2 regions of the Hyphomicrobium sp. MC8b genome follow, and region 2 is predicted to be linked to the other one. Evidence: riboswitches for the same ligand, from Rfam matches in the RefSeq annotation. Region 2 holds a riboswitch; the other holds the start of a gene.
What was found. A riboswitch is a leader RNA that binds a small molecule or an ion and turns the genes downstream of it on or off. The one in region 2 is predicted to bind cobalamin.
Positions count from the first base shown of each region.

Region 1 (4,398 bases), 450 kb from region 2:
GTTCTCTGTCGGACGAAAGCGCCGGGACGGGAGGCTATCCGTAAATACCATAGCCGTCGCCCGCCAGAGAAGCCCTTAGTTCGTAAACCTGATACCGCCATAGGCGCCGATGCCGGTCGCCAGGAAGCCGTCAGGAATCTCGTAGTGCTCGTCGAAAAGGTTATCGATGCGGCCGTAGATGCTCATATTGTCGGTCAGCTTGTAGTCGGCCGCGACGTTGACCACCGTGAAGCTCGGCAAGATCTCGTTCTCGAATGTCGCGCGATTGATGTCGAGCGAGTCACCGTAGTAGAGCACCGCACCCGTCAGGAGCAGCTTGTCCGTCGGCGTCCATCCGAGAGTGACGCTCGCCTTGTTGTGCGGGCGGCGCAGAAGCCATCCGCCCGTATCTTCGTTGGTTGCCTGCGTGTAGGTATAATCCGCACGGATACGAAGATCCTTCGTCAAATCCGCTGAAATAAACGCTTCGACGCCATCCGTTTTCGCCTTACCGACATTGGCATACGTTGAAACGAAGGTCGTTGGATCGTAAGTGCTCTCGATCAGATCCGTGATGTCGTTCCGGAAGTAGGTCGCGCCAAACTGTGCGCGGCCACCAAAAATTGCTTGCTCGAAGCCGACATCGTAACCGGTATTTTCCTCCGGTTTGAGATCAGGGTTTCCATAGAAAAAGTAAGCGGGATAATCCTGAAACCGCTGGCTGAGGCTCGGCGCTTTGAAGCCTGTGCCAATGCTGCCCTTGATCTTGGTTCCTGTGCTCTCGATCACATAGGCCGGCGCAACGCGCCAAGTCGTGTGACCGCCGAAGTTCTCGTTATCATCGTAGCGCACGTTCGCCGCGACGAAGAGATTGCGAATGACCTCAGCCTGAAGCTCCGTATAGACACCGTTGTTCCACTCCTCGGCGAATGTGCGCTGGCCCTCATAGGAAGAACCACCGCCCGAAAAGACCTCATTGATCTGGCGGCCATCAAATTGCTCGATCTGATGTTCGGCGCCTGTAACCAGCGTATAGCCCGGCGCGAGGTTCCAAACATTGCGCCAATCGTACTTAACCCGGTCACCCTGATAGTAGTTGTTGCCCGTGAGGTTGACGTGGTCGATATTATCGGTCTGAGAGTTGGAATAATTGATGCCGAAATAGTTCGTCAGATTGCTGAACGTGCGCCAGACTACTTCGCTGCGCGAGTAAAAATCATCGACGTCGGAACCCGATTGATATGGCGCCGGATAGGATGTGTTTGTGAACGGATCGTAGGCGTCACCCGTGTAATGCAGCGTGCCGTCGGTGTATCGGGCGACGAGATTGACCGTCACATCCTTGGTGATATCGACACCGACTTTCGATGAGTAGGTCCAGTTATCGTATCGGTTCGAATGACGCTGCTCTCCCGGAAGAAGTAAATTCTCGGGCGTCACGGGGATGTCGTCGGCGCGAAAATGCGAGACATTGAAGTAGTAGTTGTACTTGTTCGTGCCACCGCTAATGCTCGCAGCCTGATTGAACGTCCCAAAAGAGCCGCCCTCTATCATTGCGGTCGTCTTCGGCGGACCATAGCCCCTCTTCGTGTAAATCAGGATCACGCCACCGAGCGCATCCGCGCCGTAAAGACCACTCTGCGGACCGCGCAAAACTTCAACGCGTTCGATATCCATGGCGAGCATCTGGCCCAGATCGAACGTGCGATTGGGTGTGGTCGGATCGCTGACGTCGATGCCGTCGATCAGAATCTTCGTGTGATTGGAGTTCGTTCCGCGCATGAACACCGACGTCTGACCGCCAGGACCGCCGGTCTGCACGATGTTAAGGCCGGGAACCATCTTCAAAACGTCAGGCAGCGTGCGGCGCTGTTGAGCCGCGATTTCTTTTGCGGTGATCACGGTGACGGAACTTCCGATCTGATCGACTGGCTCGGGCGTACCCGTTGGAGACACCGCGATGTCAGAGGAATCGGCGGTCGCCGAAGAACCGCTGGAATTCGAAACGGCCGGCGTTGAAACCTGTTGGGCCGCTGCCGGCGCGTTGACCTTTTTGGACGGCGCATCGCTGTCGTCGTCCGCCATGACGTTGACCGCCGGCAACTTGGTATTCGGCGAAGCTGGAACTTGCGCGCTCGCTTCCTGAGCTGAAATTCCAACTGTTGCAAAGGCGAACGCTATCCGCATTTTTCTCCGTCTTGACACGCGCAGCATGAGACCCCCGGTCGCTGAAATCGGGGTGAGTTTCCAATTCGATCTGCAGATGTGCGGGATACGAGCGCGCGGACTCTGCGACGCGGCTCTTGAAAGCTGCGTCCCATGAATGCCTGCACACTTGAAAGTTTTTATCCGCTCAGCATAACGACCTGCACGACCGAAGTGGTTGCCCACCGGTTGACATACAGCCGCCGCTACGGGTTTCCGCTCTACCGCGCCCTGCGCACGGGAGATGGGCAGCTTGTGCCGGCAGGTCTCCTGACTTGCGGCTCAGGCGTCTTCTCCGGCCTTCCCGAGGATCTCTAATGCAAGATCTTCAGTGGCTTTAGTCGGAGCCGACTCGCCGCTTACAGTTGCGAGGGCAGTCTCGGCATTGGCGCAAGAAGCGCCGCACCGCGTTCCCTTTTCATGACCGCTCAGCTTTCGCCGAGGGCCAACCGTCACGCTAACGATAAAGAAATAAGTCGGCCGAGCTGTCAATCCGGGATTTAAAGAAATTCAGCAGCACGCGTTTTGCGGATTTGCAATGCATTTGCCGCTGCCTTCCGGGAATCGGACAAATTCAGCATACGGATGTATCTCCCTGGATATTTTTCAAGGATGATTACGACCGGCGAGGATTGGCTTTTCTTTCTTCGCAACCTTTCGAGATCAGTGCTTCGACCATCACACGCGCACTGGATGAATAGCACGACCCTCCACTCCAAAGACACGCTCGTAGCGTTTCATTTCCGCGGACTCTCCCGTAGCTTTCGCGGAATTGTCAGACAGCTTGACCGCCGGTTTGCCATTGACGCGCGTGACCTTGCAGACAAGCGAGATCGCATCAAGACCAGGAGCGCCGTCCGGATCGCAGCCGCGAAAATCATTGGTGAGATTGGTGCCCCAGCCGAAGCTGGTTCGCACCCGCCCGTGAAAATGACGATACGTGTCTTCGATACTGTCGATATCCATACCGTCGGAGAAGATTAGTAGTTTTCCGCGCGGATCGACACCGTGCGCCTTCCACCACGCGATAATCTGTTCTCCGCCCTCGATCGGAGGCGCGCTGTCCGGGCGAAAGCCAGTCCATCCTGCAAGCCAATCGGGCGCACGCGCCAGAAAGGCTTTGGTTCCGAAAGTATCGGGCAACGCGATCAGCAGATTCCCGCGGTATTCCTGCCGCCATTGCTCCAAGACGCGATAGGGCGCCTTCGCCAAGTCCTCGTCACTATCTGCAAGAGCGGCTTCCACCATCGGCAATTCGTGAGCGTTGGTGCCGATAGCTTCTAAGTCGGCATCCATTGCAAGCAGCACATTCGACGTTCCGATGAAGTGTCCGTCCAGCCCTTCTTTCAGTGCTTCGACGCACCAACGTTGCCATAGAAATCCGTGCCGACGCCGCGTGCCGAAGTCGGAAACGACAACGTCCGGCAGAGCGCGCAGCCGCTCCACCTTCTGCCAGAGCTTCGCCTTGGCGCGCGCGTAGAGCACGTCGAGCGCAAAGCGACCCTTGGCGCGCATCGCGGCGCGCGACCTGAGTTCGTTGACGATCGCCAACGCCGGAATTTCCCACATGGTCGTGTGGGTCCAAGGCCCTGCGAAATCGAGTTCATACTGACCATCGACTTTGCGAAGCTCATAATCCGGCAACTGAAAATCGGCGAGCCATGCGATAAAGTCAGCACCGAACATCTGCGTTTCGCCGTAAAAGCTGTTACCGGCGAGCCAGATCAGCTCCTTCTTGGTAAAACGTAGAGCACGCGCATGATCGAGCTGAGCACGCAACTCGCCCTCATCGATGATGTCGGCAAGACGCACATCCTTCGAGCGGTTTATGAGCGAGAAAGTCACCCGCACGTCCGGGTGGACCTTGCGGATCATTTGCAGCATCAGCAATTTGTAGAAATCGGTATCGAGCAAACTGCGGATGATCGGATCGAGCCGAAAATTGTGATTGTAGGTACGCGTCGCAATGTCGGTGACGGTCATGATGTCAATCTAAGATGATGCGCTAAATGATGAGCTACAGCAAACGCCAAAGTTATCAGCAGCAATAGTGGATAAGCCCTGAAGCGCCATACCTCCAACAGTTCTATTTGCACATGGCATTGTGAAGCCGGTTCATCAGATCTACGGCATCCGTCACGGTATCTGGAGAGACCGCAGCCTCAAGAACCTCCTCAATCCGCATCACCTCAGCATTTGCCGCCTCGGCCTTCA
Region 1 covers NZ_LR898465.1:551,829-556,226, reverse strand. The annotation lists gene ACLB1Z_RS02665 (TonB-dependent receptor plug domain-containing protein) at 76-2,166, opposite strand; cobalamin riboswitch at 2,427-2,653, opposite strand; gene pncB (nicotinate phosphoribosyltransferase) at 2,863-4,167, opposite strand; gene ACLB1Z_RS02655 (MarR family winged helix-turn-helix transcriptional regulator) at 4,271-4,398, opposite strand, start outside.
Region 1: linked by a shared signal. The riboswitch ahead of ACLB1Z_RS02665 (TonB-dependent receptor plug domain-containing protein) and the one ahead of cobW (cobalamin biosynthesis protein CobW) in region 2 are both predicted to bind cobalamin.

Region 2 (4,398 bases):
AAGCTTGTGAGCATCGGGGAAGAACGGCACGAGGCCGAGCGGCGTCCAGCCAGACAGATTGGCGATTGCCGTCATGCCATCGGCGAAGAGCGTCGAGTCGCCGCGCATCTTGTTGATGATGAAGCCGCGCACCATGGCCGCGTCGTCGGGATCGAGGACGTGGCGTGTGCCGACGACGCTGGCGATGACGCCGCCGCGATCGATGTCGCCGATCAGTACGACCGGAACGTCGGCGGCGCGTGCGAAGCCGAGATTGGCGATGTCGTTGGCGCGGAGATTGATCTCGGATGCACTGCCTGCCCCTTCGACGAGAACGAGATCAGCGTTCGCTCTGAGGTGCGCGAAGCTGTCGAGAACGGCCGGCAGAAGCTCTTTCTTTTTTGATTGAAAATCGCGCGCTTTCGCCGAGCCGCACATTTTGCCTTGCACGACGATCTGCGCGCCGGTTTCGGTCTCGGGCTTCAGCAGCACCGGGTTCATGTGCACGGATGGCGCAACGCGCGCGGCTCGCGCTTGCAATGCCTGGGCGCGGCCGATTTCGCCGCCGTCGGCCGTGACCGCGGCATTATTCGACATGTTCTGGGGCTTGAACGGAACGACGCGAACCCCGCGGTTGGAGAAAAAACGGCAAAGCCCGGCGACGATCAGCGATTTGCCAACGTCGGAGCCGGTGCCTGAGAACATCAACGCGCGCGCAGGCATCAGAATTCGATGCCTTCCTGAGCTTTGATGCCGGCGGCGAAATGGTGCTTCACGGCGCCCATTTCCGTCACACCATCCGCGAGCGCAATCAATTCCGGCTTGGCATTGCGGCCTGTGACGACGACATGAAGATTGGGCCGCCGCTTGCGGAGCGTTTCGAGCAAGTCATCGAGCGGCAGATAATCGTAACGCAGTGCGATGTTGAGTTCGTCGAGAATGAGCAGACGAATGGATGGATCGTCCATCAGTTCTTTTGCCTTCGCCCAGGCGCGCGTGGCAGCGGCAATGTCGCGGGCCTTGTCTTGCGTTTCCCAGGTGAAGCCTTCGCCCATCGTGTGCCAGGAGATCTGATCGCCGAAGCGTTCCAGCGCATCGCGTTCGCCGGTCTTCCACGCGCCTTTGATGAACTGGACGACGCCGACGCGCCAGCCGTGCCCGAGCGCGCGCAGCACGAGGCCGAACGCGGCCGTCGATTTGCCTTTGCCGGGGCCGGTGTGGACGAGCAGCACACCTTTTTCGATCTGTTTCGAGGCGACCTCGGCATCTTGCACGGCTTTGCGCTTAGCCATCTTGGCTTTGTGACGCTCGGCGTCGTCGACCGTGGTGGGATTGTTGCTCACGGCTCAGCCTTTCAATGTCAGCGGCAGTCCGGCGGCGACGAAAATGACCTTGTCGGCGGCGGCTGCGATCTTCTGATTGAGGCGGCCGGCTTCGTCGCGAAAGGCGCGGGCGAGCGCGTTGTCCGGCACGATACCGAGGCCGACCTCATTCGAGACCATCACACAGGGCGCGACGCGTTTTGCGACGGCGGCCAGCAATGCGTCGCTTGCCTCCGGAACGGGGCGGTTGGCGTGCATCAGATTGGAGGTCCAGAGCGTCAGGCAATCGACCAGAGAGGGAAGCTCTGCAACGCGGCTGGCCAGCACGTCGGCGATTTCGAGGGGCGATTCGTGATCGACCCAGCCCGCGCCGCGGCGGCTCTTGTGGTGCTTGATGCGGCTGTGCATTTCGTCGTCGAACGCTTCCGCCGTGGCGACGTAAGCCCAAGGCCCCGGAATGCCTGTCAAAAGGCGCTCCGCGTAGGCGCTTTTGCCCGACCGGGCGCCGCCGAGGACGAGGGTCAGCGGCGGGAGGTGAGAATTGGTCATTATGGGCCTTTCGGGCCGGCCGCAGAGGCATGCTTGGCGATTGACGTAAGTTATGGGCTCACTTATCGATTGAGACGACGGTCCCTCGCAAGAGGGTTCAAAAGGGAATGCGGTATTTACTCCGCAGCTGCCCCCGCAACTGTGAGCGGTGAGCATGGGCGAAGACACCACTGGGCACTTGTCCGGGAAGGTCGCTCGATGCCAAGACCCGCGAGCCAGGAGACCTGCCGTCGCCCGAAGCTTCCAACTCATCGCCGGTGGGGCGAGAAAGGTTAAGATGCACGTCAGATCATCCGGCGCACCGCGGTGCGCGTCTGCCCAGTCTTCCAAAAATTCGGTCGGTATGGAGGCGGGACAATGAGCGCGCGCAAGGTACCCGTCACAATCGTCACAGGCTTTTTGGGCGCGGGCAAGACAACGCTCGTGCGTCATGCGGTCGAGCATGCGCAAGGCCGTCGCTTGGCGCTAATCGTCAACGAATTCGGCGATGTCGGCGTGGATGGGACGATCCTCCGGTCGTGCGGCGTTGAGAATTGCCCGGAAGAAAACATTATCGAGCTGACGAACGGCTGCCTGTGCTGCACCGTCGCTGACGATTTCATTCCGACGCTTGAAGCGCTTTTGGCGCGCGAGCCAGCGCCGGAGCACATCATTATCGAGACGTCAGGCCTCGCGCTGCCGAAGCCGCTGGTCAAAGCCTTCGAGTGGCCGGATATCCGTAATCGTGTGACGGTCGATGGCGTGGTGACGGTCGTCGATGCCCCGGCCGTGCGCGCCGGTCGCTTTGCCGACGATCCGGTGAAAGTCGCGGCGCAGCGCGAAGCGGACCCGTCCGTCGATCATGAAAATCCGCTGGAAGAGGTTTATGAGGATCAGCTGCTCTGCGCCGACCTCGTAGTGCTCAACAAGTGCGATCATCTTTCGCCGGAAGACGCGGCTTTGATCGCGCAGGACATTCGCAGCATGGTACCGCGGGCGATCAAGATCGTCGCGACGCATGATGGAATCGTGCCTACCGACGTGCTGCTCGGGATTTCGGCGGCGGCCGAAGACGACCTTGCGGCGCGCCCGTCGCATCACGACAACGAGCCGGAGCACGACCACGACGATTTCGAGACGTTCATTGTCGAAGTGCCGGAGCTGTCGTCGCCTGATGATCTTGCTCAGCGGGCGAAAGCCATCGCGAACGATCACGACGTGCTGCGTGTAAAGGGCTTCGCGGCCATCGGTGGGAAGCCGATGCGGCTCCTTTTGCAAGGTGTCGGTGAGCGGATCGACACGCGTTACGAAGGTGCATGGCAATCGGGCGAGGCGCGCGTGGGCCGGCTGGTCGTCATCGGCCAGAAGGGGCTTGATCGCGACGGCATCACTCGGACCCTGACGGGCGCTGCCTGATGCATATCGTCGTTCGCGAGAGCCGGGATCTGGACGAGGCCGCCGCGCCGCAAGATCTCGGACTCGCGCCTGCCGATATCGTTTTTCTGTCGTTTTCCGATTCCGACCTTGCGATGGCGGCTGCTGCATTTCGCGGCGCCGAGAGCACGCAGGCGAGTGTGCGGATCGCGAACCTCAATGCTTTGCGCCACCCGATGTCGGTTGATTTATTTTCCGACGCGACGCTGAAAGGCTCGAAGGCCGTGCTCGTGCGCCTGCTGGGCGGCCTCGACTATTGGCGGTATGGCGGCGAGCAACTCGGGCGACGCTGCCGCGAACTGGGAATCACACTTGCTATCGTGCCGGGCGACGGGCGGCCAGACATTCGACTCTCGGCGTTGTCGACGCTTGGTTCGGATGAGCTGGCGCGGCTTGAGGGTCTGCTCGACGTGGGCGGCATTGAGAATACACGCATGGCTTTGCTGGCGATGCTCGGCAAACGCGACGCGCGTGGAGAAATTGCATCGCCGCGAGAGATTCCGAATTTCGGCGTCTATCGGGAAAGCGCGCAAACCGACGATGCGCTCGGGGCGACTGCCGTTGTTTTCTATCGCTCACATTTGCTCGCGGGCGATGTTGCGCCAGTCGATGCTTTGGTGGACGCGCTTGAAGATCGCGGCTTGGCAGTGGCGGCGCTCTACGTTCCAAGCCTGAAGGCAGCGGATGCCGCGGCTTGGCTTCAGGATGAGCTGCAACGTCTCCGGCCGAGCGTCATCGTCAATGCGACGGCGTTTGCCTCACGCGACGGCGCGGATGCCTCGCCGCTCGACGTTGCGGATTGTCCGGTCTTGCAGGTCGCGCTCGCCAATTCAACGTTTACGCTTTGGGAGAAGTCGCAGCGCGGCCTCAGTGCCGCTGACCTTGCGATGCACGTCGTTTTGCCGGAGCTCGACGGACGGTTGTTTGCGGGCGTCGTATCGTTCAAGGAAGCGGATACGCTGGGGACGGAACTCGGCGTGTCGTTGCTGCGCCATGTGCCTTATAAGCCAAGCGTTTCGCATGTTGCCGAGCTTGCCGCGCGTTGGGCGAAGCTTCGTTCAGCCTCGCGCCATGATCTTCGCATTGGTCTGTTGCTCTCGACGTATCCGGGGCGGCCGGATCAGATTGCGCACGC
Region 2 covers NZ_LR898465.1:1,001,183-1,005,580, forward strand. The annotation lists gene ACLB1Z_RS04855 (cobyric acid synthase) at 1-702, opposite strand, end outside; gene cobO (cob(I)yrinic acid a,c-diamide adenosyltransferase) at 702-1,271, opposite strand; gene cobU (bifunctional adenosylcobinamide kinase/adenosylcobinamide-phosphate guanylyltransferase) at 1,326-1,850, opposite strand; cobalamin riboswitch at 1,912-2,097, shown strand; gene cobW (cobalamin biosynthesis protein CobW) at 2,208-3,245, shown strand; gene cobN (cobaltochelatase subunit CobN) at 3,245-4,398, shown strand, end outside.